Regions from separate parts of the Streptomyces ziwulingensis genome, predicted to be linked through region 4. Evidence: riboswitches for the same ligand, from Rfam matches in the RefSeq annotation. Region 4 holds a riboswitch; each other region holds the start of a gene.
What was found. Region 4 has a riboswitch for cyclic di-AMP ahead of ABEB00_RS16705 (M23 family metallopeptidase). Riboswitches for the same ligand answer to the same signal wherever they lie in the genome.

Region 1: another riboswitch for cyclic di-AMP. It lies ahead of ABEB00_RS30640 (M23 family metallopeptidase); the one in region 4 lies ahead of ABEB00_RS16705 (M23 family metallopeptidase).
Region 2: another riboswitch for cyclic di-AMP. It lies ahead of ABEB00_RS18905 (transglycosylase family protein); the one in region 4 lies ahead of ABEB00_RS16705 (M23 family metallopeptidase).
Region 3: another riboswitch for cyclic di-AMP. It lies ahead of ABEB00_RS25180 (peptidoglycan DD-metalloendopeptidase family protein); the one in region 4 lies ahead of ABEB00_RS16705 (M23 family metallopeptidase).

What each region holds. Positions count from the first base shown of each region.
Region 1 covers NZ_BAABIG010000080.1:32,251-39,526, reverse strand. Annotated here, with positions in the region: gene ABEB00_RS30655 (DNA gyrase/topoisomerase IV subunit A) at 1-517, opposite strand, end outside; gene ABEB00_RS30650 (M16 family metallopeptidase) at 874-2,256, shown strand; gene ABEB00_RS30645 (M16 family metallopeptidase) at 2,253-3,641, shown strand; cyclic di-AMP (ydaO/yuaA leader) riboswitch at 3,831-3,992, shown strand; gene ABEB00_RS30640 (M23 family metallopeptidase) at 4,005-4,781, shown strand; gene ABEB00_RS30635 (GntR family transcriptional regulator) at 4,988-5,683, shown strand; gene ABEB00_RS30630 (HPr family phosphocarrier protein) at 5,873-6,154, opposite strand; gene ABEB00_RS30625 (bifunctional acetate--CoA ligase family protein/GNAT family N-acetyltransferase) at 6,353-7,276, shown strand, end outside.
Region 2 covers NZ_BAABIG010000034.1:65,436-72,711, forward strand. Annotated here, with positions in the region: gene ABEB00_RS18885 (Ppx/GppA phosphatase family protein) at 1-190, opposite strand, end outside; gene ABEB00_RS18890 (DUF501 domain-containing protein) at 187-726, opposite strand; gene ABEB00_RS18895 (FtsB family cell division protein) at 933-1,415, opposite strand; gene eno (phosphopyruvate hydratase) at 1,544-2,833, opposite strand; gene ABEB00_RS18905 (transglycosylase family protein) at 3,093-3,842, opposite strand; cyclic di-AMP (ydaO/yuaA leader) riboswitch at 3,846-4,012, opposite strand; gene ABEB00_RS18910 (transglycosylase family protein) at 4,187-5,266, opposite strand; gene ABEB00_RS18915 (cytochrome P450 family protein) at 5,412-6,680, opposite strand; gene ABEB00_RS18920 (nucleoside triphosphate pyrophosphohydrolase) at 6,831-7,276, opposite strand, start outside.
Region 3 covers NZ_BAABIG010000054.1:138,671-145,946, forward strand. Annotated here, with positions in the region: partial or broken gene ABEB00_RS25160 (rhamnogalacturonan lyase family protein) at 1-76, shown strand, start outside; gene ABEB00_RS25165 (rhamnogalacturonan lyase family protein) at 122-361, shown strand; gene ABEB00_RS25170 (MBL fold metallo-hydrolase) at 488-1,672, opposite strand; gene ABEB00_RS25175 (SGNH/GDSL hydrolase family protein) at 1,756-2,541, opposite strand; gene ABEB00_RS25180 (peptidoglycan DD-metalloendopeptidase family protein) at 2,759-3,712, opposite strand; cyclic di-AMP (ydaO/yuaA leader) riboswitch at 3,715-3,890, opposite strand; gene ABEB00_RS25185 (tyrosine-protein phosphatase) at 4,315-5,112, shown strand; gene ABEB00_RS25190 (DUF6126 family protein) at 5,144-5,263, opposite strand; gene ABEB00_RS25195 (helix-turn-helix domain-containing protein) at 5,260-5,871, opposite strand; gene ABEB00_RS25200 (aspartate aminotransferase family protein) at 5,956-7,276, opposite strand, start outside.
Region 4 covers NZ_BAABIG010000027.1:15,036-22,311, reverse strand. Annotated here, with positions in the region: gene ABEB00_RS16730 (NUDIX hydrolase) at 1-1, shown strand, start outside; gene ABEB00_RS16725 (dihydrofolate reductase family protein) at 247-1,377, shown strand; gene ABEB00_RS16720 (alginate lyase family protein) at 1,476-2,690, shown strand; tRNA gene ABEB00_RS16715 (tRNA-Met) at 2,768-2,841, shown strand; gene ABEB00_RS16710 (PP2C family protein-serine/threonine phosphatase) at 3,057-4,289, shown strand; cyclic di-AMP (ydaO/yuaA leader) riboswitch at 4,544-4,701, shown strand; gene ABEB00_RS16705 (M23 family metallopeptidase) at 4,714-5,748, shown strand; gene ABEB00_RS16700 (PrsW family intramembrane metalloprotease) at 5,795-7,198, opposite strand; gene trmB (tRNA (guanosine(46)-N7)-methyltransferase TrmB) at 7,233-7,276, opposite strand, start outside.

The DNA.
Region 1 (7,276 bases), on a different contig from region 4:
CGGGCAGTGCCTGCGGCTCCTGCTCCTGGCCGTCGTAGTTCGGGGCGAAGTCGACGGTGTCCTCGTCGATCGACTCCGTCATGAGACTGGTCGCCTCGGTCATCCGGGCCTCGGTGTACCGCATGGCGGCCGGCGGGTCGTCGTTGCCGAGCGAGCCGAAGTTGCCGTGGCCGTCGACCAGGGGGACGCGCATCGAGAACGGCTGGGCCATGCGCACCATGGCGTCGTAGATCGACGCGTCGCCGTGCGGATGCAGCTTGCCCATCACCTCGCCGACGACCCGCGCGCACTTCACGTAGCCGCGCTCGGGCCTGAGCCCCATCTCGTTCATCTGGTAGACGATGCGGCGGTGCACCGGCTTGAGGCCGTCGCGCGCGTCCGGCAGAGCACGGGAGTAGATGACCGAGTACGCGTACTCGAGGAAGGAGCCCTGCATCTCGTCGACGACGTCGATGTCGAGGATCTTCTCCTCGTACGGGTCGTCGGGCGGCGGGGTCTTCGTACTACGGCGGGCCATCGCTGACGGCTCCTTGCTGAAGCGTGAACGGTGATCTGACGCGGTCCATTGTGGACCGGGGCACTGACAGTGGCCGACCAGGACCCGTCGCGGGCGGTCGGCCCGGTGCTGCCCGCAGAGTACGCCCTCGGCCGGGGAGGACTCGCAGGGGACGCCGGGCGGACCCGCCCGGCAGGTCCGTTCCGTGCTCGCTCTCGGCGTACGGGAACCGGGAACTTCACCGGCACTCCGCACGCTTGCATACAGTGGCAGGATCGGCAGGAATCCAGCAGTTCCGACCAATGATGCCGATCAATGAAGCCGACCAGGTTTCCACCCGGGATTCCACCCGAGGTTTCGCGATCGAAGGGACGTACATGCCCATGGGTCACACGGCCACAGCCGAGGCAGGCTCCGGCGGGCTGACAGCGACCGAGCACCGGCTGGCCAACGGCCTGCGCGTGGTGCTCTCCGAGGACCACCTGACCCCGGTCGCGGCGGTGTGCCTCTGGTACGACGTCGGCTCGCGCCACGAGGTCAAGGGCCGTACCGGCCTGGCCCACCTCTTCGAGCACCTGATGTTCCAGGGTTCCGCCCAGGTCAAGGGCAACGGCCACTTCGAGCTGGTGCAGGGCGCCGGCGGTTCGCTCAACGGCACCACCAGCTTCGAACGCACCAACTACTTCGAGACCATGCCGGCCCACGAGCTGGAGCTGGCGCTCTGGCTGGAGGCCGACCGCATGGGCTCCCTGCTGGCCGCCCTGGACGAGGAGTCCATGGAGAACCAGCGCGACGTCGTCAAGAACGAGCGCCGCCAGCGCTACGACAACGTCCCCTACGGCACGGCGTTCGAGAAGCTCACCGCCCTCGCCTACCCGCAGGGCCACCCGTACCACCACACCCCGATCGGCTCGATGGCCGACCTGGACGCGGCCACCCTGGAGGACGCCCGCGCGTTCTTCCGTACCTACTACGCGCCGAACAACGCGGTGCTCTCGGTGGTCGGCGACATCGACCCCGAGCGGACGCTCGCCTGGGTGGAGAAGTACTTCGGTTCCATCGCCTCGCACGACGGCAAGCCCGCCCCGCGCGACGGCTCCCTGCCCGAGGTCATGGGCGAGCAGCTCCGCGAGGTCGTCGAGGAGGAGGTCCCGGCGCGCGCGCTGATGGCCGCCTACCGCCTCCCGGAGGACGGCACCCGCGCGTGCGACGCGGCCGACCTCGCCCTCACCGTCCTCGGCGGCGGCGAGTCCTCCCGGCTCTACAACCGCCTGGTCCGCCGTGACCGTACGGCCGTGGCGGCCGGTTTCGGCCTGCTGCGCCTGGCCGGCGCGCCCTCGCTGGGCTGGCTGGACGTGAAGACCTCCGGCGACGTCGAGGTGCCGGTCATCGAGACCGCCATCGACGAGGAACTCGCCCGGTTCGCCGAGGAGGGCCCCACGGCCGAGGAGATGGAGCGCGCCCAGGCCCAGTTGGAGCGCGAGTGGCTGGACCGGCTCGGCACGGTCGCGGGCCGCGCCGACGAACTCTGCCGGTACGCCGTCCTGTTCGGTGACCCGCAGCTCGCCCTGACCGCCGTGGGCCGCGTGCTGGAGGTGACGGCCGAGGAGGTCCAGGAGGTCGCCAAGGCCCGGCTGCGCCCAGACAACCGCGCGGTGCTCGTCTACGAGCCGACCGCCCCCGAGGCCGGGGCCACCGACGAGACCGACGCGTCGGACCGCACCGACGAGAACGACGAGAACGAGGAGGCGGCCAAGTGACCGAGCTGGCCACCATGGAGTTCCACCCCCGGCCGCAGTCGGGCGAGCCCAAGCCCTGGGCCTTCCCGGCCCCCGAGCGGGGCACGCTGGACAACGGCCTGACGGTCCTGCGCTGCGACCGCCCCGGACAGCAGGTCGTCGCCGTCGAGATCCAGCTCGAAGCGCCCCTGGAGGCCGAACCGGCCGGCCTGGACGGCGTCGCCACCATCATGGCGCGGGCCTTCTCCGAGGGCACCGACAAGCACTCCGCCGAGGAGTTCGCCGCGGAGCTGGAGCGCTGCGGGGCCACCCTGGACGCGCACGCCGACCACGCCGGCGTACGGGTCAGCCTCGAAGTGCCCGTCTCCCGCCTCGCCAAGGCGCTCGGCCTGGTCGCCGACGCCCTCAGGGCGCCCGCGTTCGCCGACAGCGAGATCGAGCGGCTGGTGCGCAACCGCCTCGACGAGATCCCGCACGAGCTGGCCAACCCCTCGCGCCGGGCCGCCAAGGAGCTGTCCCGGCAGCTCTTCCCGGCCGACTCGCGCATGTCGCGCCCGCGCCAGGGCAGCGAGGAGACGGTCGCGGGCATCGACTCCTCGGCCGTACGCGCCTTCTACGAGCGGCACGTCCGACCCGCCACCGCCACCGCCGTGGTCGTCGGCGACCTCACCGGCATCGACCTGGACGCGCTCCTCGGCGACACGCTCGGCGCCTGGACCGGGCCCGCGGCCGAGGCCCGGCCGGTGCCGCCGGTCACCTCCGACGACACCGGACGGGTCGTCATCGTGGACCGTCCCGGTTCCGTCCAGACGCAGCTCCTCATCGGCCGCACCGGACCGGACCGGCACGACCGCGTGTGGCCCGCCCAGGTGCTCGGCACGTACTGCCTGGGCGGCACCCTCACCTCCCGCCTGGACCGCGTCCTGCGCGAGGAGAAGGGCTACACCTACGGCGTGCGGTCGTTCGGGCAGGTCCTGCGCTCCGCGCCGGACGGCACGGGCGCCGCGATGCTCGCCATCAGCGGCTCCATCGACACCCCGAACACCGGTCCCGCCCTCGAGGACCTGTGGACGGTGCTGCGCACGCTCGCCGCGGAGGGTCTCACCGACGCCGAACGCGACGTGGCCGTGCAGAATCTGGTGGGCGTGGCGCCGCTGAAGTACGAGACCGCGGCGGCCGTCGCGGGCACGCTGGCCGACCAGGTCGAGCAGCACCTGCCCGACGACTTCCAGGCGACGCTGTACCGGCAACTCGCCGCGACCGGCACCGTCGAGGCCACCGCGGCCGTCGTCAACGCCTTCCCGGTGGACCGCCTGGTGACGGTCCTGGTGGGCGACGCGGCGCAGATCAAGGCGCCGGTCGAGGCCCTCGGCATCGGTGAGGTCACCGTCGTGCCGGCCGAGTAGCACCGCGCGTGCGGCGGCCCCGGTGACCCTTGTGTCACCGGGGCCGCCTTTTGTCCGTATTGCGGCGGAGGTTGCCTGTCTGCTCTGTGGGATGCGCGACAAAAAACCTGATGCGTTTGGGAAATGAACACACTCCCGCTTAGCTTCGTCCCGGCTGTTCGTCAGGCAGTGCGCCGCGCCCGCGGCACCGGACAGTCATCGCCGAGTCCCCGTACGGCGCGAGCCAGGGGAGCCGGGGACCCAACAGTCCCTGGGGTGAATCGGACGCCCGCGCGTGCGCGAGGGGGTCCGTAGGAGACCTTCCTGCTCCGAACCCGTCAGCTAACCCGGTAGGCGAGAGGGAAGGAAAGGACCAGCCAGTACATGGCGTTCACGCGCGCCGCCGGGAAGCACCGTCGACCCGGCCGGATGCACCGCACGACCACCCGCGCGGCGGGTGTCGCGGCCCTCGCCACCACCGGCGTCATAGGCACCCTCGCGGCGCCGGCGCTCGCCTCCGAGCCGGTTCCCGAGCAGACCGGTCTCACCCCCGTCATCACCATCGGTGACTCCATAGCCGAGCAGATCGACGCCCAGGCCGCCGCCCAGCGGCAGGCCGCCGAGGACGCCGAGGCCGAGCGCAAGGCCCAGGAGGCCGCGCGGGAGCGGGCCGCCGAGGCGGCCGAGCAGGCCGCGAAGGAGGCGCACGAGGCCAAGGAGCGCGCCGCCCGCGCGGCCGAGCGCAAGCTCCTGAACACCTACGTGGCGCCGATCAGCAGCTCCTACGTGTCCACCGCGTACCGGGCCAGCAGCGGACTGTGGTCCTCCGGCACCCACACCGGCATCGACTTCCACGCCGCCTCCGGCACCTCCGTGCACGCCGTCGGCGCCGGCACGGTCGTCGAGGCCGGCTGGGGCGGCGCCTACGGCAACCAGGTCGTCGTCAAGATGCACGACGGGACGTACACGCAGTACGGCCACCTGTCGTCCATCGGCGTCTCGGTGGGCCAGTCGGTCACCCCGGGGCAGCAGATCGCGGTCTCCGGCTCGACCGGCAACGTCACCGGACCGCACCTGCACTTCGAGGCCCGTACCGGCGCGGAGTACGGGACGGACATCGACCCCGTGGCGTACCTCCGCTCGCACGGCGTCTCCGTCTGACGGCACGTTCCGCGGCATCCGAAAGCACCCGAAAGCCCCGGCTCACCGAGCCGGGGCTTTCGGCGTTCCGCCGGCCGGTGACCGAAGGTGACCAAAAAAGAGCCATGGATTCCGGCTCGGCATCGGAAATTCCGCCCCATTGCCATAGAGTCACTGAACACGCGTCAATCGTCGACGTTTCACGGGGATTAAGGCGGAGGTCGGTCATGCGTATTCCGGCGCATTCGGTGTGCACGGCGATCCGGGACGACATCGTCGCGGGTGTCTACGAGCGCGGCAGCCGGCTCACCGAGGAACTGCTCGCGCGCCGCTACGGCGTCTCCCGCGTCCCCGTGCGCGAGGCCCTGCGCACCCTGGAGGCCGAGGGCTTCGTGGTGACCCGGCGCCACGCGGGCGCGTGCGTGGCGGAACCGACCGAGCAGGAGGGCGCCGACCTCCTGGAGATGCGCCTGCTGCTGGAGCCGCTGGCCGCCGCGCGGGCCGCCCAGCGCCGCACCGAGGCCCATCTGAAGGTGCTGCGGGGTCTCGTCCGGCTGGGCCAGGAGCGGGCCAGGCGGGGCTACAGCGACGATCTGCGCTCCCTGGGGGGCTGGTTCCACGAGACGCTCGCCCAGGCCGCCGGCAGCCCGGCCCTGACGTCGACGCTGACCCAGTTGCGGCACCGGATCGCCTGGATGTACGCCGTGGAGGCGGCGGCCGGTCCGGTGGAGTCCTGGGCGGAGCACGGCGCGATCGTGGACGCGGTGGCCCGCGGCGACGCCGAGCGCGCCCGGACGCTCACCTCCCACCACGGTGAGCGGTCGACCGCGGCGCACCGCCTGCGCTTCGCCGCGGGAGCCGAACGCGCGGAGCGTGTGAGGAACTCGCAACGTGCCGTAAACACACCGAGCCTGCGGCATTAACACAAACGCCGTATACAAAGAAGAGGAATTCGGCGGGGTCCTTTTCTGCTGCTCTGCTACTCGCGTCTGCGGCCATTTCCCGATGGGTCGGACGCATTTCCCGCGGCCCTGCCACGTAAAAGGCGGGACCGAGTCGTCCGGTGACCCGGATCGGCTCGGCCCCGCCATTTGCATAAGGCGTTCAGGTGTTCAGACGGTCTCGGGAAGCTCCTCGAGCCCCTCGGCGACCAGCTTCGCCAGGCGCTCCAGCGCGGCGTCCGCGCCCTCGGCGTCCGAGGCGAGGACGATCTCCTCGCCGCCCTGGGCGCCCAGGCTCAGGACGGCCAGCATGGAGGCCGCGTTGACGGGGTCACCGTCGGCCTTGGCGATCGTCACGGGAACACCGGTGGCCGTGGCGGCCCGGACGAAGATGGAGGCGGGGCGGGCGTGGAGACCCTCGGCCCAGCCGACGTTGACGCGGCGCTCAGCCATATGTTGCTGCCCTTCAGGTGATCAGGGTTGTCTGTCTGGCGATCAAAGTTGTCTAGACCAGTTTCCCACACCGTGGCGCACGCCCCCGGAGCGGCCCGTTTTGCGGGCGCGCGGACCGGCCGCGGCCCCCGGTCCGGCCCCCTCGCCCCCACAGCCTGCCCCGCGCCGTTGTCGTACGCGAGCCGTACTCTGGGGCCCATGCAGACCTCGTCGGACCGGCACGAGTACCCCGCCCACTGGGAAGCCGACGTGGTGCTGCGCGACGGCGGTACCGCGCGTGTGCGCCCCATCACCGCCGACGACGCCGAACGCCTGGTCAGCTTCTACGAGCAGGTCTCCGACGAGTCCAAGTACTACCGCTTCTTCGCCCCCTACCCCCGCCTGTCCGCCAAGGACGTCCACCGCTTCACCCATCACGACTTCGTGGACCGGGTGGGGCTCGCGGCCACGGCGGGCGGCGAGTTCATCGCGACCGTGCGCTACGACCGGATCGGCCCCGACGGCACGCCCGCGCGCGCCCCGGCCGACGAGGCCGAGGTCGCCTTCCTCGTCCAGGACGCCCACCAGGGGCGGGGCGTCGCCTCCGCCCTCCTGGAGCACATCGCCGCCGTCGCGCGTGAGCGCGGCATCCGGCGGTTCGCCGCCGAGGTGCTGCCCGCCAACAACAAGATGATCAAGGTGTTCACGGACGCCGGGTACACCCAGAAGCGCAGCTTCGAGGACGGTGTCGTCCGCCTGGAGTTCGACCTCGAACCCACCGACCGCTCCCTCGCCGTGCAGTACGCGCGGGAACAGCGCGCCGAGGCGCGGTCCGTGCAGCGGCTCCTCGCCCCCGGCTCCGTGGCCGTCATCGGCACCGGCCGCACCCCGGGCGGCGTGGGCCGCACCCTCCTCGGCAACATCCGCGAGGCCGGCTTCACCGGCCGCCTCCACGCGGTGAACCGCGCCTTCACCGAGGAGCGGCGGGAGTTCGACGGCGTACCCGCCCACCGCTCGGTACGGGACATCGACGGCCCCGTCGACCTCGCGGTCGTCGCCGTCCCCGCCGCACAGGTCCCCGAGGCCGTCACCGAGTGCGGCGAGCACGGCGTGCAGGGGCTGGTGGTGGTCTCCGCCGGGTAC
Region 2 (7,276 bases), on a different contig from region 4:
CGCGGCAGGCGGCGAAGGTCCGCTCCAGCGCCTCGGGGGCGAGCCGTCCGGTGCGGTCGACGCCCTGTCCGAGCCGCACGATCGTCATCCGCCGGTCCAGGTCGGTCAGCTCGCCGGTGCCGGGGTCGGCGTCGGCGACCAGCAGACGGATGGAGTTCGTACCGCAGTCGATGGCGGCGACACGGGTCACTGGGCGTCTCCCTCGCTCGACGGGGCCCGCGTCACGCAGGTCCCCTTGGCCCACCACTCGGGCAGCATCTCCAGCGCCTCGTCACCCAGCGGGTTCACGCCCGGCCCGGCGGCCAGCGAGTGGGCGACGAGCACATGCAGGCACTTGACCCGGTCGGGCATGCCGCCCGCGCTCGGGAAGCCCGTCAGCTCCTCGATCTCGTCGCGGCGCCGGAGGTAGTCCTCGTGCGCGGCGCGGTAGGCGGCGGCCAGCTCGGGGTCGGTGGCGAGCCGCTCGGTCATCTCCTTCATCACCCCGTTGGCCTCCAGGGTGCCGATCGCCGAGCTGGCCTTCGGGCACGTCAGGTAGTACAGCGTGGGGAAGGGCGTGCCGTCGGGCAGCCGCGGGGCGGTCTCCACGACGTCCGGCTGTCCGCACGGGCACCGGTGCGCGATGGCGCGCAGTCCGCGGGGCGGGCGCCCGAGCTGCTGCTTGAACGCCTCGACGTCCGCGTCGGTGGGTTCGGTGCGCGGGGTGGGCGGCGGGGGCGTATCCATGACTGTCTTCTGGAGGTCTCTCTGTCGGTTCACGGGCGTCGTCGGTTCACGGGTGGCGTAGCTGTTTCACTGGCGGTGTGGCTTCACTGGCGGCGTGGCTTCACTGGCGGCGTCTGATCACTGTCGTCATCGCCTCACTGCCCTCATCGCTTCACGGGCCGCGTTCGGTTCACGGGGGGCGTTCGGCTCACCCGGCGACGTCCGGCTCACCGGCGGCGGGTGGCGGCGTCGGCCTTGTCGACCGCGTCGAAGACGTTGCGGTACCAGGGGCGGTCGGCGGCGCGCAGTCCGGCGCGGGACTGCTCGGCGGTGCCCGGGTCGACGACGATGAACCCGGTCTCGCCCGGCCTCACATAGTGCAGCCGCAGCCGGATCTGCTGTTCGGCGTAGGCGTCGTCCTGCCAGCGCGCCTTGAGGTCGCGCAGCTTCTCGACCCGCTGCCTGGCCTGCTGCTTCTCCCGCTGCAGGTCGGCGATCCCGTCCCGCTGGGCGATGTACTGCCGGATCGGGTAGGCGAGCGCCACGACGAGCGAGCAGATCACCATCGCGAGCAGCGCGGCGCGGCCGGTCAGCCGGGAGCGCCGGGCCTGGCGCTTGGTCTGCGAGCGGTAGACCCGGGCCGCGGTCTGCTCGCCGAGCGCCCGGATCCGGGTCGTGGTGGAGAAACGGTCCCGGTCCTTGACCGCCATGTGCCGCGCCTCCCGTTCACCGTCTTCACGGCCTCATACGTGCGTACGTCCCCGCACACGGTACGGGACCGGGTACGGGGACGTACGTACGACGCTGCCTGCCGGGCGGTGCTCCGCCCCGGCGGTGCCTACTGGTTCGCGGAACGGAACCGGGGGAAGGCGCTGCGGCCGGCGTACACCGCGGCGTCGTCCAGGATCTCCTCGATGCGCAGGAGCTGGTTGTACTTGGCGACGCGCTCGGAGCGGGCCGGGGCGCCGGTCTTGATCTGGCCGCAGTTGGTGGCGACGGCGAGGTCGGCGATGGTGACGTCCTCGGTCTCGCCGGAGCGGTGGGACATCATGCACTTGAAGCCGCTGCGCTGGGCCAGCTCGACGGCGTCCAGCGTCTCGGTGAGCGAGCCGATCTGGTTGACCTTGACCAGCAGGGCGTTGGCGGCGCCCTCCTCGATGCCGCGGGCCAGACGCTCGGGGTTGGTGACGAACAGGTCGTCGCCGACGAGCTGGACCTTGTCACCGAGCTTGTCGGTGATGGTCTTCCAGCCCTCCCAGTCGTCCTCGAACAGCGGGTCCTCGATGGAGACGAGCGGGTACGCGTCGACCAGCTCCGCGTAGTACTCGGTCATCTCGGCGGCGGTGCGCTCCTTGCCCTCGAAGCTGTAGACGCCGTCCTTGTAGAACTCGGAGGCGGCGACGTCGAGGGCGAGGCCGATCTGCTCGCCGGGGGTGTAACCGGCTTCCTTGATCGCCTCCAGGATGAGGTCGAGGGCCTCGCGGTTGGAGCCGAGGTTCGGGGCGAAGCCGCCCTCGTCGCCGAGGCCGGTGGCCAGGCCCTTGCCCTTCAGCACCTTCTTGAGGGTGTGGTAGATCTCGGCGCCCCAGCGCAGCGCCTCGGAGAAGGACTCCGCGCCGATCGGCGCGATCATGAACTCCTGGATGTCCACGTTGGAGTCGGCGTGCGAGCCGCCGTTCAGGATGTTCATCATCGGCACCGGCAGCAGGTGCGCGTTGGGGCCGCCCAGGTAGCGGAAGAGCGGCAGGTCGCTCGCCTCGGAGGCGGCGTGGGCGACGGCGAGGGAGACGCCGAGGATGGCGTTGGCGCCGAGCGAGCCCTTGTTGTCGGTGGCGTCCAGGTCGAACATGGCCTGGTCGATCAGGCGCTGCTCGGTGGCGTCGTAGCCGACCAGCTCCGGGCCGATCTGCTCGATGACGGCGAGGACGGCCTTCTCGACACCCTTGCCGAGGTAGCGGCTGCTGTCGCCGTCACGCAGCTCGATGGCCTCGAAGGCGCCGGTGGAGGCGCCGGACGGAACGGCGGCACGACCCGTGCTGCCGTCGTCGAGGCCGACCTCGACCTCGACCGTGGGGTTGCCTCGGGAGTCCAGGATTTCCCGGGCTACGACGACGTCGATGGACGGCACGAGCATCTCCTTCTTCCATGTGACGCTTTGGTGTGACGCTTCGGTCTGACGTGAGTGTGCGGAGCGCGACGGCTCCGCGGGACGAGCCTAACCGGCCCGCGGTGATCGGCCAGCCGGTCACCCACCCGTTGGACAGAACCGAGAGTAAATTGTTTCCGAACGGAACAAAACCAGGGCGTGTGGTGGCCGCCAGGTTCCGGACATGCCCCCGCCCCGGCGCGTACGGGGGAACGCGCGCCGGGGCGGGGAGTCCGGGGGCCTACTTCAGGTGGAGCTGCTGGCCCGGGTAGATCAGGTCGGCCTGGTCGACGATGTCGTCGTTCAGCTTGAACAGCTTGGCCCAGCCGCCGGCCACGTCGCGCTCCTTGGCGATGGAGCTGAGGGTGTCTCCCTTGACGACCTTGTACTCGCCGTCACCCTTCTCGACCTTCTTGCCGGTCGGGGTGGTGACGGTCTTCTTCGCGACCGGGCGCTCCGCGGAGCGGGACGCCTTCTGCTCGGTGGAGCGGTCGGCGGTGGAGCCGGTGCTCCGGCTCTGCGGCTGGCTCTGGGGCTGGGACTGGCTCTGGGACTGGCCGCTGTCCTGGGTGCCCGTGGCGGAGCCGCCGCCCTGGCTGCCGGTGGAGCCGCCGGTGGAGGCGCCGGACAGGCCGGTGCCGCAGCTCGGCCAGGCGCCCTTGCCCTGGGCCGCCAGGACCTTCTCGGCGACCTGGATCTGCTGGGCCTTGCCGGCCTGGTCCGCGGTGGCGGCGTACTGGGTGCCGCCGTACGCGGCCCAGGTGGAGGCGGAGAACTGCAGGCCGCCGTAGTACCCGTTGCCGGTGTTGATGGACCAGTTGCCGCCGGACTCGCACTGGGCGACGGTGTCCCACTCGGAGGTGGTGGCGGCGGAGGCGTTGCCGGCCACCATCAGCGGGGCGGCGACGGCGACACCGGCCACACCGGCGACGGCGATGGCGCGGCTGGCCTTGGACGGGCGACGGTGCGTGCCCTTGCCGGAAAACAGCATGGTTGATCCCCTCACCGACGCCTGCGAGGTGAGCTGTCGGGTTCGGGCCGGTTGAGTTGCCCGGCCGGGTTCCTCACGGAACTCGGCTCCACCCCTAGCCGCTCCGGCTCAACTGCCCGGTGCGGCACTTACCTTGGGTCCCCCGCTCCTGCCTTCGGCGCTTGCGCGACGACTGTTCCCGGGTGGCCGCTGGCAGGATTCGGCGTTGCGGCACCGGGGCCCGCGATGGCGAGCGATCACGACCGTAGCCACGCGCCACGGACATTTTCAAAGACGATCAGGGCTTCTGAGATCTATGTCTCACGGAGATCAATACGGACATTCATTCCCAAACATGGAGTGAACTACCGCTGCTTTTCGCCCGATTCGACACCGACAGCAAGCTTCTGACCGGGAACGATGTGATCCGGGTCGGCGCCCACCGTCTCCTCGTTCTCCGTGTAGAGGGAACGCCACCCTCCGGCGAGGTCGAGGGAGTCGGCGATGGCCCAGAGATTGTCGCCGGCGCGCACGGTGTACGTCCCGTCGGCCGCGGCGCGCGCGGTGGAGTCGCCGCGGGAGGCGTGCCGGCCCGAGGACCCGTCCGTACGGTCCCGCGTCGCGCTTCCGTCCGAGGTGCCGCCGCGGTGACGTCCGGCCCCGGAGGTGTCGGCGTCGGCGTCGGCCAGCGCCGAAGAACCGGTTTCCTGTACGGACTTGCCGGTACTGTCCCGCTTTGTGGTGGCCGAGCCGCTCGTCCCGGCGGCGGTTGAGCCGGATTCGGCGGACGTGTCGGACTTGGCCGATTCGTCACCACTGTCCGTCGACTTCTCGGAGGGGGAGGCCGAAGGCGACGCCGAGGAGCCGGTCTTCGTACCGGACTTGGTGCCGGATGCGGTCCCGGCCGCGGTCCCGGTCTCGTCCGCGTCCTCCTCGTCGGCCGACGACTTGGCCGAGGACTTGGCGGAGGACTTGACGGACGGAACGGACCCATTGGTGCCGGACGTTCCGGTGGTGGGCGTCTCCTCCGCCGATTCGGCCGACCCGTCGCCCGTGGTGCCGCTCGCCGACCCGGCGGCCAGTCCGGCGAGCGGTCCGCAGGTCGGCCAGGCGGTGACGCCCCGCGCCGACAGCATCTTCTCGGCGACCTTGACCTGCTGGGCGCGGCTGGCCTGGTCGGCGCTGGTGGCGTAGGCGAGCCCGCCGAACTTCTCCCAGTCCTCCTGGGACAACTGCAAACCGCCGTAATAGCCGTTGCCGCTGTTCTGGCTCCAGGCGCCGCCGGTCTCGCATTCGGCGACGCGGTCCCAGGTGGTGCCGTCGGCCGCGTGGGCGCCGGTGGCCCCCAGGAGCGGGATCGCGATGGCGGAGCCGGTGACTCCGGCAGCGACGACCAGGGCCGGAGCCTGGCGGGGGCGACGGTGACGGCCGTTCCCGGAGAGCATGCGGAGACCTTTCGCGTGACAGCAGGGGGTCCGCGCGGCGATGGTGCTCGGCCGCCGCGCTGATCCGTGAACGTATAGGCATACGATCACTAGTCACAAGTTCATGCCGTGTAGATCACATGGAGATCACAGAAGTGAAGGTGTGTCACTTTTGCATGTGTGACGAGTCGTTCTCCGAAGGGGAGGCGACGGGTGTGAACGACACGGGGAGGGTGCGCAGGCCACGCATGATGAGCCCGCCGCGCCAGCGCAGTTCGGCCGGGTCGGCCGCGAGCCGCAGGTCGGGCAGGCGGGTGAGGAGCGTGGCCAGCGCGGTCTGGCCCTCCAGGCGGGCGAGCGGGGCGCCCAGGCAGTAGTGGAGGCCGTGGCCGTAGCCGAGGTGCTGGTTGTCGCGGCGGGAAAGGTCCAGGGTGTCCGGGTCGGTGAACCGCTCGGGGTCCCGGTCGGCGGCGGCGAGCACGACGAGGACCGGGTCGCCGGCGGCGATGTGCTGCCCGCCGACGGTGAGCGGCCGGGTGGCGAACCGCCAGGTGGCCAGCTCGACCGGGCCGTCGAAGCGCAGGAGTTCCTCGACGCCGGTCTCCAGCGGTTCCCGCTCGCCGGCCGCCACCGAGCGCTGGAGGCGTTCGCGCTGGTCGGGGTGGGTGAGCAGGGCGTACATGCCGTTGCCGATGAGGTTGACGGTGGTCTCGAAACCGGCGAAGAGCAGGATGAAGGCCATCGCGGCGGCCTCGTTCTCGGTGAGGTGCTCGCCATGGTCGGAGGCGCGGATGAGGCCGGAGATGAGGTCCTCGGCGGGGCCGGGCTCGGGCGGCAGCGCCGCGCGCTTGCGGTGGATGAGGTCGGCGAGGTAGCCGCGCATCTTCTTCACCGACCGGGCGACACCGCCGCGGGGTCCGCCGCCGTGCCGGATCATCATCCCCGCCCAGTCCCGGAAGTCGTCCTGGTCCTCGCGCGGGACGCCGAGCAGGTCGCAGATGGCGTAGATGGGGAGCGGGAAGGCGAAGTCGTGGATGAGGTCGGCCTCGCCGCGTCCGGCGAAGGAGTCGATGAGGCCGTCGGCGAGTTCCCGCACGCGGGGGGTGAACTCGGCGACGCGGCGCGGGGTGAACGCCTTGCTGACCAGCCGTCGCAGCCGGGTGTGGTCCGGCGGGTCGATGTTGAGCAGATGGGTCATCAGCTCGGCCTTGCGCTCGCCCGGGATGCCGGTCCGGCCCCTGGCGTGCGCGGGCTCGTCGTGGTGGGCCGGGTTCTTCGACAGCCGCGGGTCGGCGAGGGCCTGCTTGGCGTCGGCGTACCGGGTGACCAGCCACGCCTCCACCCCGCTGGGCAGCCTCGTGCGGTGCACGGGGGCGTGCTCGCGCAACCAGGCGTAGGCGGGGTAGGGGTCGCTCGCGAACTCCCAGGTGAACAGCTCGGGGCCGGCGGGGGCCTCGGAGGCGGCAGGGGTGGGGGTGGGGGTGAGTGCGGGGGCGGGTGCGGGGGTGCGGCGGGGCTCGGCTTGCTCGGTCACGCCCCGACCGTATCCGGGGCGCCTCCCCCGGCTACGGGTCCCCCGGGTCGCTCAGCCCTCCTCGGCCTCGGCATCGGCATCGGCATCGGCATCGGTGTCCGTCTCGCCGCCGCCCTCGGTCCGGCGGATCGCGTCCCGGTAGGCGCGGGCCGCCGCCCGCAGGGCCGCTTCCGGGTCCACGCCGTCCGCCTCGGCGCGTACCGCCAGTGCCAGCAGTTCGTAGCCGAGGCCCTCGGCGCGGGGCAGCGGGACGTCCAGCCCGGCCGTGCGCACCCGGGAGGCGAGCTTCGCGGCGAGGGCGAGGCCGGGCTGGCCGAGGGGGACGCCCTCGGTGACGGAGGTGCGCCGCTTCTCTGTCTGCTTGGTGCGCAGCCAGTGCTCCCTCACCTCCTCGGGGGTGGCCGCGGTCGCGTCCCCGAAGACGTGCGGGTGGCGGTGGACGAGCTTGGTGACGAGGGTCGCCGCGACGTCGTCGACCGAGAAGGGGGCCTCGGGAT
Region 3 (7,276 bases), on a different contig from region 4:
CAGGGCAACCACCAACTGTCCATCGCCGACATCGATGCCGACGGCCGCCAAGAGGTCATCTACGGCTCCGCGACCCTCAACGACGACGGCACCCTGATGTACGCCACCGGCTACGGACACGGTGACGCTCTGCACGTCGGGGCGCGAAGAAGTTGTCCGGCGCCACTCCAGCAACAACGCCCTGCGCATCTACGCCACCCCGGCCCCGACCACCACCAAGCTCCACACCCTGGCCCACAACGCCCAGTACCGAGTCGCCCTGGCCTGGCAGAACACCGCCTACAACCAGCCACCCCACCCCAGCTACTTCTTGGGCGCCGACATGACCAGGCCGCCCCAGCCCAACGTCTACGTGCGCTGACCCGCCCGATCACCTCATGCGAAAGGGGAGCGTCTTCGCGGGCAGGCCGCCCCGCGGCCGAGGACCGGCGCACGCTCAGCCGGTTCCGTGCTCGGGTTCCAGGGGTCGTTGCGGCACCGCCTGGTTTCAGTACCGCAACGGTGCTTGTTCTGAGTGCTGGGCAATACCCTCAGCACCCGGGGGACGACGCCACGGATGCGCGATCGGCTGGGACACCGCCCGCCACCACGGCTCCACCGGAACCTTCCCCGCCGGTTCGAACGGCTCGCCCGGCCGCGGGGACGCCACCGCCTGGCCGGCCTCCTCCGCCGCGTCCTTCATCCACTCCCCCGGCTCCGCCCACGCGTGCGGAGCCAGGTTGAAGGTGCCCCAGTGGATCGGCAGCAGCACCCCGCCCGGAGCGCCTCCCTGCAGGTCGAGGTGGGCGCGGACGCCTTCCTCGGGAGTCATGTGGATGTCCGGCCAGAACTCCGAATACGCCCCGACCTGGATCATCGTGGCGTCGAACGGGCCGTGGGCGGCGCCGATCTCCTTGAAGCCCTCGAAGTAGCCGGTGTCGCCGCTGTGGTAGACGCGGTGGGCGTCGCCGGCGACGGCCCAGGAGGCCCAGAGGGTGTGCTGGGTGTTGCGCAGGCCGCGGCCGCAGAAGTGGCGGGCCGGGGTCGCGGTGAGGGTGATGCCGCCGACCTTCGTCGACTCGTGCCAGTCCAGTTCGCGCAGTTGCGCCGCGGGGACCCCCCAGTGCTCCAGGTGGGCGCCGACGCCGAGCGGGACGGCGAAGAGGGTGTCCGTGCCGGCCAGTGCCTTGATCGTGGGCAGGTCGAGGTGGTCGTAGTGGTCGTGGGAGATGACGACCACGTCGACCGGGCCGAGGGCGGCCAGCGGCAGCGGCGCGGGGTGCAGCCGCTTCGGGCCGGCGAAGGGGAACGGGGAGCACCGCTCGCCCCATACGGGATCGAACAGCACCCGGTGCCCGTCGATCTCCACCAGCACGCTGGAGTGTCCCATCCAGGTCACCCGCAGTCCGGTGGCCGGCGGGCGGGCGAGGTCGGCCAGGGTGGTGGCGTGGACCGGGATCGCCCCTTGAGGGGACCGGCGGGAGCGGGACTCGCGGTCGAAGTAGAGCTTGGCCAAGGCCGTCGTCGATCCGGCGGGCCGGGTCCGGGCGGTACCTCCCGGGTTCTGGAACACGCCGTCCGCGAAATGCGGCGATCTGCGGATGCGCGCCATGCGCTCGCCACTCGGATCCACACCGAAGGCCGCGGGGCGCCGGGCGAGGAGCCCGGGACTCGGGGAACGGTCAGCGGCCACGGGTACCTCCAGGTGGAGTAGGTCTGGCTTCCATTATGGTCGCCCGGTGTGACAGTCCCGGCCGGCAACTGCCGTACGGGGCTTCAGGCCACCGTCGCGATCCGGGTCCTGATGTCGGCCGCCGACAGGGTCCCCTTGGCGATCACATGGTCGCCGGAGGACTGGCCGCGCAGCCGGCGCCCGATCCACGGCACCAGGTACTCACGCGCCCACTGGACGTCGTCCCGCCGGATGTCGAGTGCGCCGCGGGGCGGCAGCGGCGGCCATGCCTGGTCCGGGTCGGCCGGCACCGGCAGGCCGAGAACCTGCCCGGCGCGGAGCGCCACCCGCGTGTGCCCCTCGGGCGAGAGGTGCAGCCGGTCGGCGTCCCAGGCCCGGCGGTCCTGGAAGCCGCGCAGCGACCACAGGTCCAGCACCGGGCAGCCGTACCGGTCGGCGACGGCCCGCACATGTCCGTTGTACGTGGCGATCTTGCCGCGCAGGTGCTTGAGGACGGGTACCCCGCGGGTGTCGAAGCCGGTGGTCACCAGCACGGTGCCGGCCACGGCGCTGAGCGCGCGGACGGCCCGCTCGAACCGCTCGGCCAGTTCGTCGGGGTCGGTGCCGGGCCGGATGATGTCGTTGCCGCCCGCGCAGAAGGAGACCAGGTCCGGCGCGAGTCCGACCGCCTGGGGCACCTGGTCCGCCACGATGCGGTCGAGCAGTCTGCCGCGCACCGCGAGGTTGGTGTAGGTGAAGTCGCCCTCGGGCCGCCGGTCGGCGAGCAGGACGGCGAAGCGGTCGGCCCAGCCGACCCATGACCCGTCGGGGCCGCGGTCGCCGACGCCCTCGGTGAAGCTGTCCCCCACCGCCACGTACGACCCGATCACTCTTCCGCTGTCATTCTTCGAATCGTCTGCCACGTCGGCCCATGATTCACCTTTGAATGTGACCTACGCGACCGTAGGGCGGGGTTGACCGGCGGTGAGAAAGGCCACTCGCAAAGTGTTCGCCAATTGCGGAATAAGTGACCCACTGAAAACCGGACATGACCGAAGGCCGGACCCGGGGATCGGGGTCCGGCCTTCGGCGGTGCGGGGGGGTGGCTCAGACGGAGACGCCGTGCGCGCGCAGGTAGGCGAGCGGGTCGATGTCGGAGCCGTAGTCCGGGGTGGTACGGATCTCGAAGTGCAGGTGCGGGCCGGTCACGTTGCCGGTGGCGCCGGAGAGGCCGATCTGCTGCCCCGCGGTCACGGTCTCGCCGCCGGCGACGGAGAGCGAGGACAGGTGGCCGTACTGGGCGTAGTGGCCGTCGCTGAGCTGGATGACGACCTGATTGCCGTACGCGCCGCCCCAGCCGGCGGAGACGACGGTGCCCGCGCCCACGGCCTTCAGGGAGGTGCCGGTCGGGACCACGAAGTCGGTGCCGGTGTGGTAGCCGCTGGACCACATGCTGCCCGACTGGTGGTAGGGGGTGCCGACGGTGCCGTTCGCGACGGGCAGCACGAAGCCGGAGGAGGTCGCCGTGGTGTTACCGGCGGTACCGGCCGACTGGGCCGTGGCGCCCTCGGCGTCGGAGGACTCCGCCGACGACTGCGACGGCTGCGTGGTCTTCGACCCGGCCGTGCCCGACCCGGCCGCCGGCGACTCGCTCGACTTCGACTCCGCGGTCGTGGCCGTCGCGGCCTTGCCGCCCACCGAGAGCTTCAGGCCCGGGTGGATCAGCGAGGGGTCCGAGCCGACGGCCGCGCGGTTGTCCGCGTAGAGCTTCTGCCAGCCGCCGCTGACGTTCTGCTCGTCGGCGATCTTCGCCAGGTAGTCGCCGCCGCGCACGGTGTAGGTGCGCTTCCCGGCGTCGTCGCCGGAGTCCTTCGCGACGGTCCTGGCGGCCGTCGGCAGGGACTGCGCGGCGTGCTCGGTGACGGACTGCGCGGGGGCGGCGTGGGCGCCGGCGGCCCCCAGGAGCGGAAGTGCGAGCGCGGCGCCGCCGGTTCCGGCGATGGCTATGGTGCGGGTCAGGCGCTGGGTCTTGGTACGGCGGTGCTTACCCTTCGCGGGCATGGTGAATTCCTCTCCGGCGCCTACGAGGTGAGCTGTCGGGTGCGGGCTGGAGATGCCCGGCCGCCGCCATGGACGTATGGACGCGGCTTTACCCCTAGCCGTCCCGGGAACCGGAACAGGCAGTTGTACCTGTGGGTCCCCCGCTCCTGCCGATACGGGTGGTGGGTGGGTGCGGAGTCCGGTCGGCGGCAGGATTAGGCGTCCGTCCGGATCGGTGGTGAACGTAAGGGACCGGGACGGGCGGGGACAAGCGCGGGATTCCCGGGGACCGGGTTTCGCTTGATCCTTTCCGGGAACGCCTCGTCACGCTCCGTGGAAATCAGGAACGCGGCGCACGGCAAACTCCCACGAAAAGCACCTGCATTACGTGAGCATGCCCAGCAACGCACCGTCACGGTTATGACGCTGCTCACGCGCTGCCACGCCAGCATCGTTTATTACAGGTGGAGTTGGGGTTTTGTGTTGTATTAGGGATAAAGGGAGCCAGTGGGACATCGGGGGCTTAAGCCTCAGGAGAACTCATTGCCCCAGGCAAGGGATGCCGTATCGTCGGGTGTGCCCGCCGTCGAGCAGCGCCGGCGGACGCAGTGGGAGGAGTCCTCGTGACGCAGCAGGTCCCGTCGACCGAGCCCGAGCTGGCCGGCGTGCGCAACTTCCGTGACGTGGGCGGACTCCCGACCGCCGACGGCCGGCGGGTGCGGTTCGGTGTGCTGTTCCGCAGCGGTCACCTCGCCCATGCCACCGCCGAGGACGCGGCGTTCCTCGCGACGCTGGGCATCCACACGATCTTCGACTTCCGCAACGCCGCCGACCAGCGGCTCGAAGGCCCTGACGTCACCCTGCCGGGCACCCGCAACGTGAACCTGCCGCTCTCCGACCCCGCCGACGGCGCCGAGTTCTGGAGGATGGTCCGCGACGGCGACCTCGACCAGTTGCGCGGGATACTCGCCGACGGCAAGGGCGCGGACCGCATGATCGCCTCGTACCGGTCGATCATCACCGACCGTACGGCGGAGCACTCCCGGGTGGTGCACGCGCTCGCCGAGGACAGCGTCCCCGCCCTCATGCACTGCTCGGCGGGCAAGGACCGCGCGGGCCTGTCGGTGGCCGTGACCCTGCTCGCCGTCGGCGTCGAGCGCGAGGCCCTCCTCGACGACTACCTGAAGTCCAACGCCACGCACCGCCGCTACCAGGTGCGCCGCAGCGGCACCGCCAGGTCGGCCTACTCCCCCGAGGTCATGGAGCTGCTGAGCCCCCTGTTCGACGCGCGCGCCGAGTATCTGGCAGCGGCCCTCGACACCGCCGAGGAGACCTGGGGCTCCCTCGACGCCTACCTGGAGCGGGGACTGCGGCTGACGCCCGCGACCCGGGAGCGGCTGCGCGAGCGCCTGCTCGACTGAGCCGGGCGACGGCTCCCGGAAGCCGGGGGAGCTACTTGGCGCCGACCTCGAAGAGCAGATAGATGAAGGCCGCGAAGACGTGCCCCACCGCGATGTAGATGATCAGGCGCACCCACAGGGCGCGGGGGAACTTCTCCTCCATGTCGGTCATGGCATCTCTCCGGTGGTGGGGCCCAGGCACAGGGTGGCCGTGGGACTCTGCAGCAGGGTGTGGACGAACAGGACCTCGACGCCGTCGTGGTCCTGGGCGGCGAGGCGGTGCGGGGTGAGCGAGTCGAAGTGCGCGCTGTCGCCGGGGCCGAGCAGATGCGCGGTGTCGCCGAGGCGCAGCCGCAGCCGCCCGCTCAGTACGTACAGCCACTCCTCGCCGGGGTGCACGCGCACGATGTCGCCCTGGGAGCCGTACGGCACCTGGACGCGCAGCGCCTGCATGGCGCGGCCGGCGGCGCCGGCCTGCCGGTAGGTCCAGCCGCCCGCCGCGGTCGGTTCCATGTCGGCGGCCACCACCACGGCGTCCCGGTCGGCGGCCGTCTCGCCGAGCAGCTCCGAGACGGTCGTACCGTAGACGCGGGCCAGCGCGAGCAGCATCGGCAGGGACGGCTGGCGCTGTCCGGTCTCCAGCCGGGAGAGGTGGGCCGGTGACAGTCCCGCGGCGCGGGCGGCCACCTCCAGGGTGAGGGAGGCGCGGCGGCGCAGCGCGCGGAGCTGGGGAGCCACGGCGGGCAGGTCCGCCGCGGGCTCGGCTTCCGAGGAACTCATGCTCCCCATTCAGCCGCAGTCTTGCCTCTGCGGCAAATTTATTGCCTTAGAGGCAAATCTCATAGTGGTCACGCGCGGCCCGTGCTAGCGGTTGGCCAGCGCCTGCTTCACCAGTGTCCTGCCGAAGTCCCACATCAGGCCGCCGCCGTTGTGCGCGTCGTCCATCACCTCGGTGAAGGCGTCCACGAACCGGTCCACCTCCCGCTCGCCGATGATCAGCGGCGGGATCAGTTTGATCACCTCCAGGTGGTCGCCGGAGACCTGGGTGAGGATGCGGTGCCGTTGCAGCAGCGGCACGACCACCATCTGGGCGAAGAGCCCCTTGCGGGCGGCCTGGAGCATGGCCCACCGGCCGCGCAGCTTGAGCGACCTCGGCCGGCCGAACTCGATGCCGATCATCAGCCCCCGGCCCCGGACATCGGCGAGCAGTTCGTACTTGTCGATCAGCGCCGCCAGCCGGGACCGCAGCCGTTCGCCCGTCGCCGCGGCGCCCGCCACCAGCCCCTCGTTCTCCAGCACGGAGAGCACCGCGAGGCCGGCCGCCATGGCCTGGGCGTTGGCGCCGAAGCTCGCCGAGTGGACCAGCACGCGGTCCATCGACGAGTACACCTTCCGGAAGATCCACTCCTTGCCGAGGGTGGCGCCGACCGGGACGTATCCGCCGGAGAGCGCCTTGGCCACGCAGACCAGGTCCGGTTCGACGCCCGCCTCGTGCTGGTAGGCGTAGAAGGTGCCGGTGCGGCCGAGGCCCGTCTGCACCTCGTCGGCGATCAGCAGCGCCTTGTGCCGGCGCAGCAGTTCCCGCGCGGCGCGCAGATAGCCGGGCGGGGACTCGTGGACGCCCTTGCCCTGGATCGGCTCCACGATCAGGGCGGCCACGTCGCCCTTGCGCAGCTCCCGTTCCAGGGCGTCGAGGTCCCCGAGCGGCACGGCGGTGTCGGGGAGCAGCGGGGCGAACCCGTCGCGGAAGCCGGACTCGCCGTTGACCGACAGGGCGCCGGTGGTCAGGCCGTGGAAGGAGTGCTCGCAGTGCAGGATGCGGGGCCGGCCGGTGGCGAAGCGGGCGAACTTCAGCGCGGTCTCGACCGCCTCCGTCCCGCTGTTGCCGAAGAAGACCCGGTCCAGGTGCGGGCTGTGGGTCAGGAGCTTCTCGGCCAGCAGTCCGGGCAGCGGCTGGCAGTCGAAGCGGGTGAGGTCGGCGAGGGAGGCGTCGAGGACGTCGTGCAGCGCCTTGCGGACGACCGGGTGGTGGCGGCCGACGCCCATCACCCCGAACCCGGCGAGCATGTCCAGGTAGTCGTTGCCGTCCGCGTCCCAGAAGTAGGCGCCCTCGGCGCGCTCGTAGACCTTGTCGAAGCCGATGGTGCGCAGCATGCGCGGGAGCTGGTGGTTGAGGTGCCTGGTG
Region 4 (7,276 bases):
ACCCCGGACATGACGAGAGCGGCCCTCACCCTCCCCCGGGCGTGTGGAGGTGGCGGGTTCCGCGGCCGACGCTGCCCATGTCCGGTGGCGGCCGGGCCGATGGGCGTGCCGTACGGAGGAACGCTCTCGTAGCGTGGCCCTGCCCATCCGCCCCATGCCCATACGGCCATCTGCTGCTCATACGGCCGCCTGGCCGCCTGGCCGCCTGGCCGCCTGCCCGTTCACCCACCTCACCGGAGCCCGCCGATGCCTCTCCCGTACGTCCTCCTCTCCGCAGCCGTCTCCCTCGACGGGTATCTGGACGACACCGGACCCGAGCGTCTTCTGCTCTCCTCCCCGGCCGACTTCGACCGGGTCGACGACGTGCGGGCGTCCGTCGACGCGATTCTGGTCGGGGCCGGCACGATCCGGGCCGACAATCCGCGGTTGCTGGTGAACTCGGCCGAGCGGCGGGCTCTCAGGGTCGGGGAGGGGCGGGCGGAGTTTCCGTTGAAGGTCACCGTCAGCGGGTCGGGCGAGCTGGACCCGGGCGCCGCCTTCTGGCACACGGGGGGTGCGAAGGTGCTGCTGACCACCGACCGGGGGGCCGCCCGCGCCCACGCTCTCGGAATCGCCGCCGAGGTCGTCCCGCTCGGGGCCGAACTGGACTGGTGGGCGGCGTTGGCGCACCTGTACGAGCGGTACGGTGTGCGGCGACTGATGGTCGAGGGGGGCGGGACGGTCCACACCCAACTGCTGCGCGAGGGCCTCGCCGACGAACTGCAACTCGTTCTCGCCCCGCTGCTCGTCGGCGACCCGGACGCGCCCCGCCTGTTCGGGCCCGGCGGCTACCAGCGCGGAAGGCTGCGCCTGGTGGAGACCCGGCGGATCGAGGACGTCGTCCTGATGCGCTACGAGCCGACCGCCCCCGGCACCGGAAGCCGCGCGTCCGCCGCCGACCGGCACTGGCTCGCCCTCGCCTGCGAGCTGGCCGCGCTCTGCCCGCCCTCGCGGACGGCCTTCAGCGTGGGCGCGGTCGTGGTCGGCGCCGACGGTACGGAACTCGCGCGGGGGTACTCCCGGGAGGGCGGGGACCTCGTCGCGCACGCCGAGGAGGCCGCCCTCGCCAAGATCGACGCCACCGACCCGAGGCTGCCCGCCGCCACCGTCTACAGCAGCCTGGAGCCCTGCGCCCACCGCGCCTCCCGGCCCGCGCCCTGCGCCCGGCTCATCCTCGACGCGGGCATCCGCCGCGTCGTCACCGCCTGGCGGGAGCCGGACACCTTCGTGGTGGCGGCCGACGGCAGCGGGCTGCTCGCCGCGGCCGGCGCCGCCGTCGTCGTACTCCCGGAGTACGAGGAGCGGGCCAGGCGGCCCAATCTCCATCTGCCGGGCTGAGCACGGCTGGGGCCGATCGGCCCAACCCGTACTGCGCCGCGCCCGCCGCACCGGCACGCTGCCAAGTGTTTCCGTCCCCGACCGACGCGGAGGTGGCCATGAGGGCAGTGGGCAGGCGGGCGACGGCTCTGGCGGTGGCGGTGCTGCTCGCGGGGCTCGCCGCCGGGTGCGGTGACGAGTCGGGGCGGGCGAGGGTGCGGGCGCTGCCCGCCGACGCGGAGTTCACCCACCCCGGGGTGCTCGTCAGCGACGCCCAGCTCGACACCGTGCGCGAGAAGACCACCGCCGGGCGGCAGCCCTGGCTCACCGCGTACCTGGCGATGCGGGACAGCGAGTACGGCTCGTACAAGTACCGGGCCCGGCCCTTCACGACGGTGCACTGTCCGGGCGGGGAGGAGGCCGGCCGCGGCTGTGCCGAGGAGCGGGCGGACGCCATCGCCGCCTACACGCAGGCCCTGCTCTTCGGCGTCACCGGCAAACCGCAGCACGCCGGCCAGGCCCGGCAGATCATGGACGCCTGGTCGGCGAGGCTGACGGACCACACCGGCGCCAACGCCGGGCTGCAGGCGGGGTGGACCGCCTCGACCTGGGCGCGGGCCGCGGAACTGGTCCGCCACACACCGGACGCCGGCTGGCCGGAGAGCCGGGTGCGGCGGTTCGAGAAGATGCTGCGCGGCGCGCACCTGCCCCGGCTGACGAAGAAGGTCCCCGACTTCAACGGCAACTGGGATCTGGTCATGACCGACGGGGCGATCTCCGCGGCCGTCTTCCTCGACGACCACAAGGCGTTCGACCAGGCCCTCAAGCGGGTCCGGGACCGGGTGCCCGCCTACTTCTACCTGGAGAAGGACGGCAAGCTGCCGTACACCCCGGCGGGCAGCGCCATCGACACCCCGAAGCGGCTGACGACGTACTGGTTCGAGCAGGCCACGTACAAGGACGGCGTCACCCAGGAGACCTGCCGGAACTTCGCGCACGTCGGCCACTCCATCGCCGCCACCGCCCACATCGCGGAGACCGCCTGGCACCAGGGCGTCGACCTGTACGCCGAGGTGAAGGACCGGCTGAAGGCCGCGCTCGCCCTGCACGCCCGCCACCAGGCGTCGAAGACCGCGCCGAAGTGGCTGTGCGGCGGCAAGGTCGAGCGGGACCTCGGGCCCGACCTGGAGGTCGCCCTCAACCACCTGGAGAACCGGCTCGGCGACTCCGTCCCGGCCGCCCACCGGCTCGCCGCCCGCACCCGCCCGGCCGGCACCGACGACCTCTTCGTCTCCTGGGAGACGCTGACCCACGCGGACAACCCCGGCCGGTGAGACGGGCCGCGGATCACCGCCGCGGATCACCGGTGTGCGCACCGCCCTGAACATGGCGTACACTAAAACCACAACGACGCGGGGTGGAGCAGCTCGGTAGCTCGCTGGGCTCATAACCCAGAGGTCGCAGGTTCAAATCCTGTCCCCGCTACTGAAGGCCGATGGCCGGGATCCGACAAGGATCCCGGCCATCGGTGCGTTCGCCCTCCTCTCCCTCTCCCGTCCTCTCTCCATGTCGCGTCATCCGTCCGGCTCACACCGGTCGCCGCCCGTCCCGGTTCCGGGAACCCTGGACGGACGGGACGGCGGCGTGGACGTACGTGGACGTACATGGGTGGCGGGAGACGAGTGGTGCGGCCTGGTGACGTGGACGAGGGACCGTACGCCAGGGCCGGCGGCCGGCTCCCCGGCGACCCCGTGCCCGACCCCGGCCTCGGACACGCACACGAGCACGCACACGGGCACGGCGGCGACGGACACGGGCACGGCGCGGCACGGCCCGGCGTCCGGTCCCTCGGGCGGGAGGAACGGCGGTTCACCAGCGTCCGGCGGTTCGTGCGGCTGCTCCCCCTGCTGCTGATCGCCGTCGCCGTCGTCTACGACTGCCTCACCCCCCGCTACTTCACCGCCGGCCCGCTCTACACCGCCGCGCCCCTGGTCGCCGCCCCGCTCTATTCGCGGCGCGGCACCCTGTTCACCGGGATCGCCGTCGTCGTCGCCGTGACCGCGCTCCAGTTCACCAAGGACGTCGCCCACTACATCGACTCGATCACCGAACTGGTGACCATCGCGACCGTCGCCGCCCTCGCCGTCTTCGTCAACGCCTTCGTCCGCCGCACCGACGAACGCCTCGCCTCCGCCCGGGAGATCGCCGAGGCCGCCCAGCGCGCCGTGCTGCCCGAGCCCGCCGGGCGGATCGGCGGCTTCGAGATCGCGGCCTGCTACGAGGCGGCCCAGGCCGACGCGTTCATCGGCGGCGACCTGTACGCGGTGCAGGACAGCCCGCGCGGCGTCCGGATGATCGTCGGGGACGTGCGCGGCAAGGGGATGGGGGCGGTCGCGGCCGTCGCCGTCGTGATCGGCGCCTTCCGGGAGGCCGCCGAGCAGGAGGCCACCCTGGAGGCGGTCGCGCAGCGGCTGGAGCGGGCGCTGGCCCGCGAGGGCACCCGGCGCGAGGGACTGGACGCCTTCGAGGGGTTCACCACCGCCATCCTCGTCGAACTCCCGCACGGCGGCTCCGTGGTCCGCCTCGTCAACCGCGGCCATCCGCCGCCCCTGCTGCTGTACTCCGACGGCACCCTGCGGACGCTCTCCGCCCGGGACGCCGCGCTCCCGCTCGGCATGGGCGAACTCGGCGTCTGGCCCGATCGCGCCGAGGAGAGCGCCTTCCCCGGCGGCTCCACCCTGCTGCTCTACACCGACGGACTCTCCGAGGCCCGGGACGCCGAGGGCGAGTTCTACGACCCCCAGAAGCGGCTGGCGGGCCGCGACTTCGGCGACCCCGGCGCGCTGCTGGACCACCTCGCCGAGGACGTGCGCCGGCACTCCGGGGGCGGCATGGCGGACGACATGGCGCTGCTCGCCGTACAACGTCCTTGATCATTGTCACCGGTGGTGAGCGCGCGACCGGCGTTTGGTAACGGCTGACATACCGTCAGGTTTAGCCGGTCGGAAAATGGGTTCCCCGGAGACGGTGGAAGGGCGGTCAAGTCGCCCGGTTTTCAGCGGTCATGCGGCCTTGCTCCCCGCCGGATTTCCTAATGATCAAGAGGAACGGCTTGGAATCCGTGCCACGCGTCTATTAACGTTCGATAACGCAGCGCGGTCGTCCCAGCCGTCACAGAAGGCGGCTCCGCGCGCACGCGCCGAATCCCGTGAGGGAACCGGGGAACCACCACCTTGGGGTGAATCGCGAGTCCGCCGCCGTGGCGACACGGCCGGTATACGCGCGTAGGAGACCTTCCTGCTCCGAACCCGTCAGCTAACCCGGTAGGCGGAGACGGAAGGAAAGGAGCACGCCCACGTGGCGTCCAACCGGCCTGCCCCCGAGGCCCACTTCGCGCCTACCCCGCGCGACACCGAGACGTTCGGTTACGGCGCCGTCCGCGCCGACGAGGGCCCCTTCGAGGAGTGGAACCCCACCGCGGAGTCCGTACTTCCCGTACGCGGCCGGCACCGGGTCGCCAAGCAGCGCGGCGGTCTCGCCCGCAGCTCCACCGTCCTCGGCGTCGGCGTCATAGCGGCCGTCGGAGCCGGCGGCATGGCCAGCGCGCAGACCGGCAAGCCGCCGGTCTCGATCTCCATGCCGGACCTGCCCAACGTGGGCTCGCTCATCTCGGACGACGAGGAGCCCGAGCCCCAGGGTTCGGCCACCCCGCTCAGCGGCGTCGCCGCCGTCGCCGTGGCCGACACCGAGCAGCGCACCACCGCCGGTGAGGCGCTGGTCGGCCGCATCATGGCGCAGGCCGAGCAGCAGCAGGACCAGGCCGAGAGCAAGGCCGCCGCCGAGGCGAAGGCCGCCGCCGAGAAGAAGGCGGCCGAGGCCGCCGAGAAGGCGGAGAAGGAGGCGGAGGCCAAGGCCGCCGCCGAGAAGAAGAAGGCGGCCGCCGAGGCGGCGAAGAAGGCCGAGGCCGAGCGCCTCGCCAAGCTCGCCGCGCAGTACGCGCTGCCGACCTCCGCGTACACGATCACCTCCACCTTCGGGCAGGCCGGCGCCTACTGGTCGTCCGGTTACCACACCGGCCTCGACTTCGCCGCGCCCACCGGCACGCTGATCAAGGCGGTCCACACCGGGACCATCACCGAGGCGGGCTGGGCCGGCTCCTACGGCTACCGCACCATCCTCACCCTCGACGACGGCACCGAGCTGTGGTTCTGCCACCAGTCCTCGATCAGCGTCAGCGTCGGCCAGAAGGTCAGCACGGGCGATGTCATCGGCCGCGTCGGCGCCACCGGCAACGTCACCGGCGCCCACCTCCACCTGGAGGTCCACCCCGGCGGGGCCGCCTCCGGCATCGACCCGATGGCCTGGCTCCAGGGCAAGGGCCTCACCCCCTGATCCCCGGCGGTCCTGACGAACACCCCCCGACGTCAGGGCTGCCGGTTCACGGACGGTACGGGTTGTAGCTGTAGGCGTACGTGGTGGGCGTGGTGTAGGCGCTGTGCGGGTGGCAGGCGTTGTACACGGTGTGCGCGTTGTACGTGCTGTAGGCGTTGTACGTGGTCTGGGCGTTGTGTGTGATGTACGGGTACGGCGGCCATGGCGGGGCGGCGAGCGGTACCGCAGGCGCGGTGGCGCGGGCCGCGTGGTCCAGAGCCGGGTGGGCCGCCTCGCGCCGGTGCCACAGCTCCTGGAGCAGTTCCCGCTCCCGGGCCGCGAAGTCCGGGCCCGCCCGGCCGTCGCGCGCCCGGTGCCGGAGGAACGCCAGTTCGGTCGCGTACGCCTCGTACTGGGTCACCGCCCGCGCCGCGGCCTTCCCGGCGCGGTGGCGGGCGTACGCGCGGGCCAGGCGCCGCGCCTTCAGCGAGGCCAGCGCGTACGGCTCGGCCGGGGTCAGCCAGCCGGCCATCGCGTAGACCGGCAGCTCCTGTCGTATCGTGCTCAGCTCGCGCTGGCGGGTCCAGACGGCCAGCCAGGTCAGCAGTCCGAACGCGGGCACCATGAACGCCGCGTAGACGCCGAAGAAGCCGTACTCCCCCAGCGTCGACGAGCCGTTCCACAGCGCGTGCATGCCCATCGCGAGCAGCAGGCCGGCCAGCGGGAGCAGGACGCGCCGGGCACGGGGGCGGCCGCCGCGCAGCGCGGCGATGCCGAAGCCGATGCCGGTGAGCACCGTGAAGAGCGGGTGCGCGAAGGGCGACATGACGATGCGGACGAAGAACGTCGCCGCGGTGACGGAGGCGATGCCGCTCTCGCCGCTGAGCCGGTCGGTGCCGAAGGCGGTGCCGAGGTAGAGGATGTTCTCGGTGAAGGCGAAGCCGGTGGCGGTGACGCCGGCGACCACGACGCCGTCGAGGATTCCGGTGAAGTCGCGTCTGCGGAAGAGGAAGACCAGCAGGACGGCGGCGGCCTTGGCGGACTCCTCCACCACCGGGGCTATGACGGTGGCCCCCAGGGTGTCCGCGCCGGCCGGATCGGCGGTGGCCGTGGCTATCCAGCGGGTCGCGAAGGTGTTGGCGACGATGGCTATCAGCGCCGCCGCGCAGGCGCCCCAGGCGAAGCAGAACACCATGGTCCGCCAGGGGCCCGGGGCCACCCGGTCCAGCCACCGGAAGGCGGCCAGCAGCAGCGGCACGGGCAGCACGGCGAGCCCGAGGCCGACCAGGAACCCCTCGGTGCCGGTCTGCTCGCGCACCAGGGACAGGATGACCAGACCGGAGAGCGCGAAGAGGGTGCCCAGCGCGCCGTAGCGCACCCACGCGCGCTGCCACCAGTGCGGGTGCGGGAGGCGGTGGGCGTCGTCGGGGGGACCGCTTGCGGGCGTCGGACGCGGGGAACTGGTGGCCACGGCATCGACCCTAACGAGACGAGGGGCCCGGTCTTCAGGCGCCGGTGGGGGGCAGGTCCTGGTGCTGGTCCTGCCGCT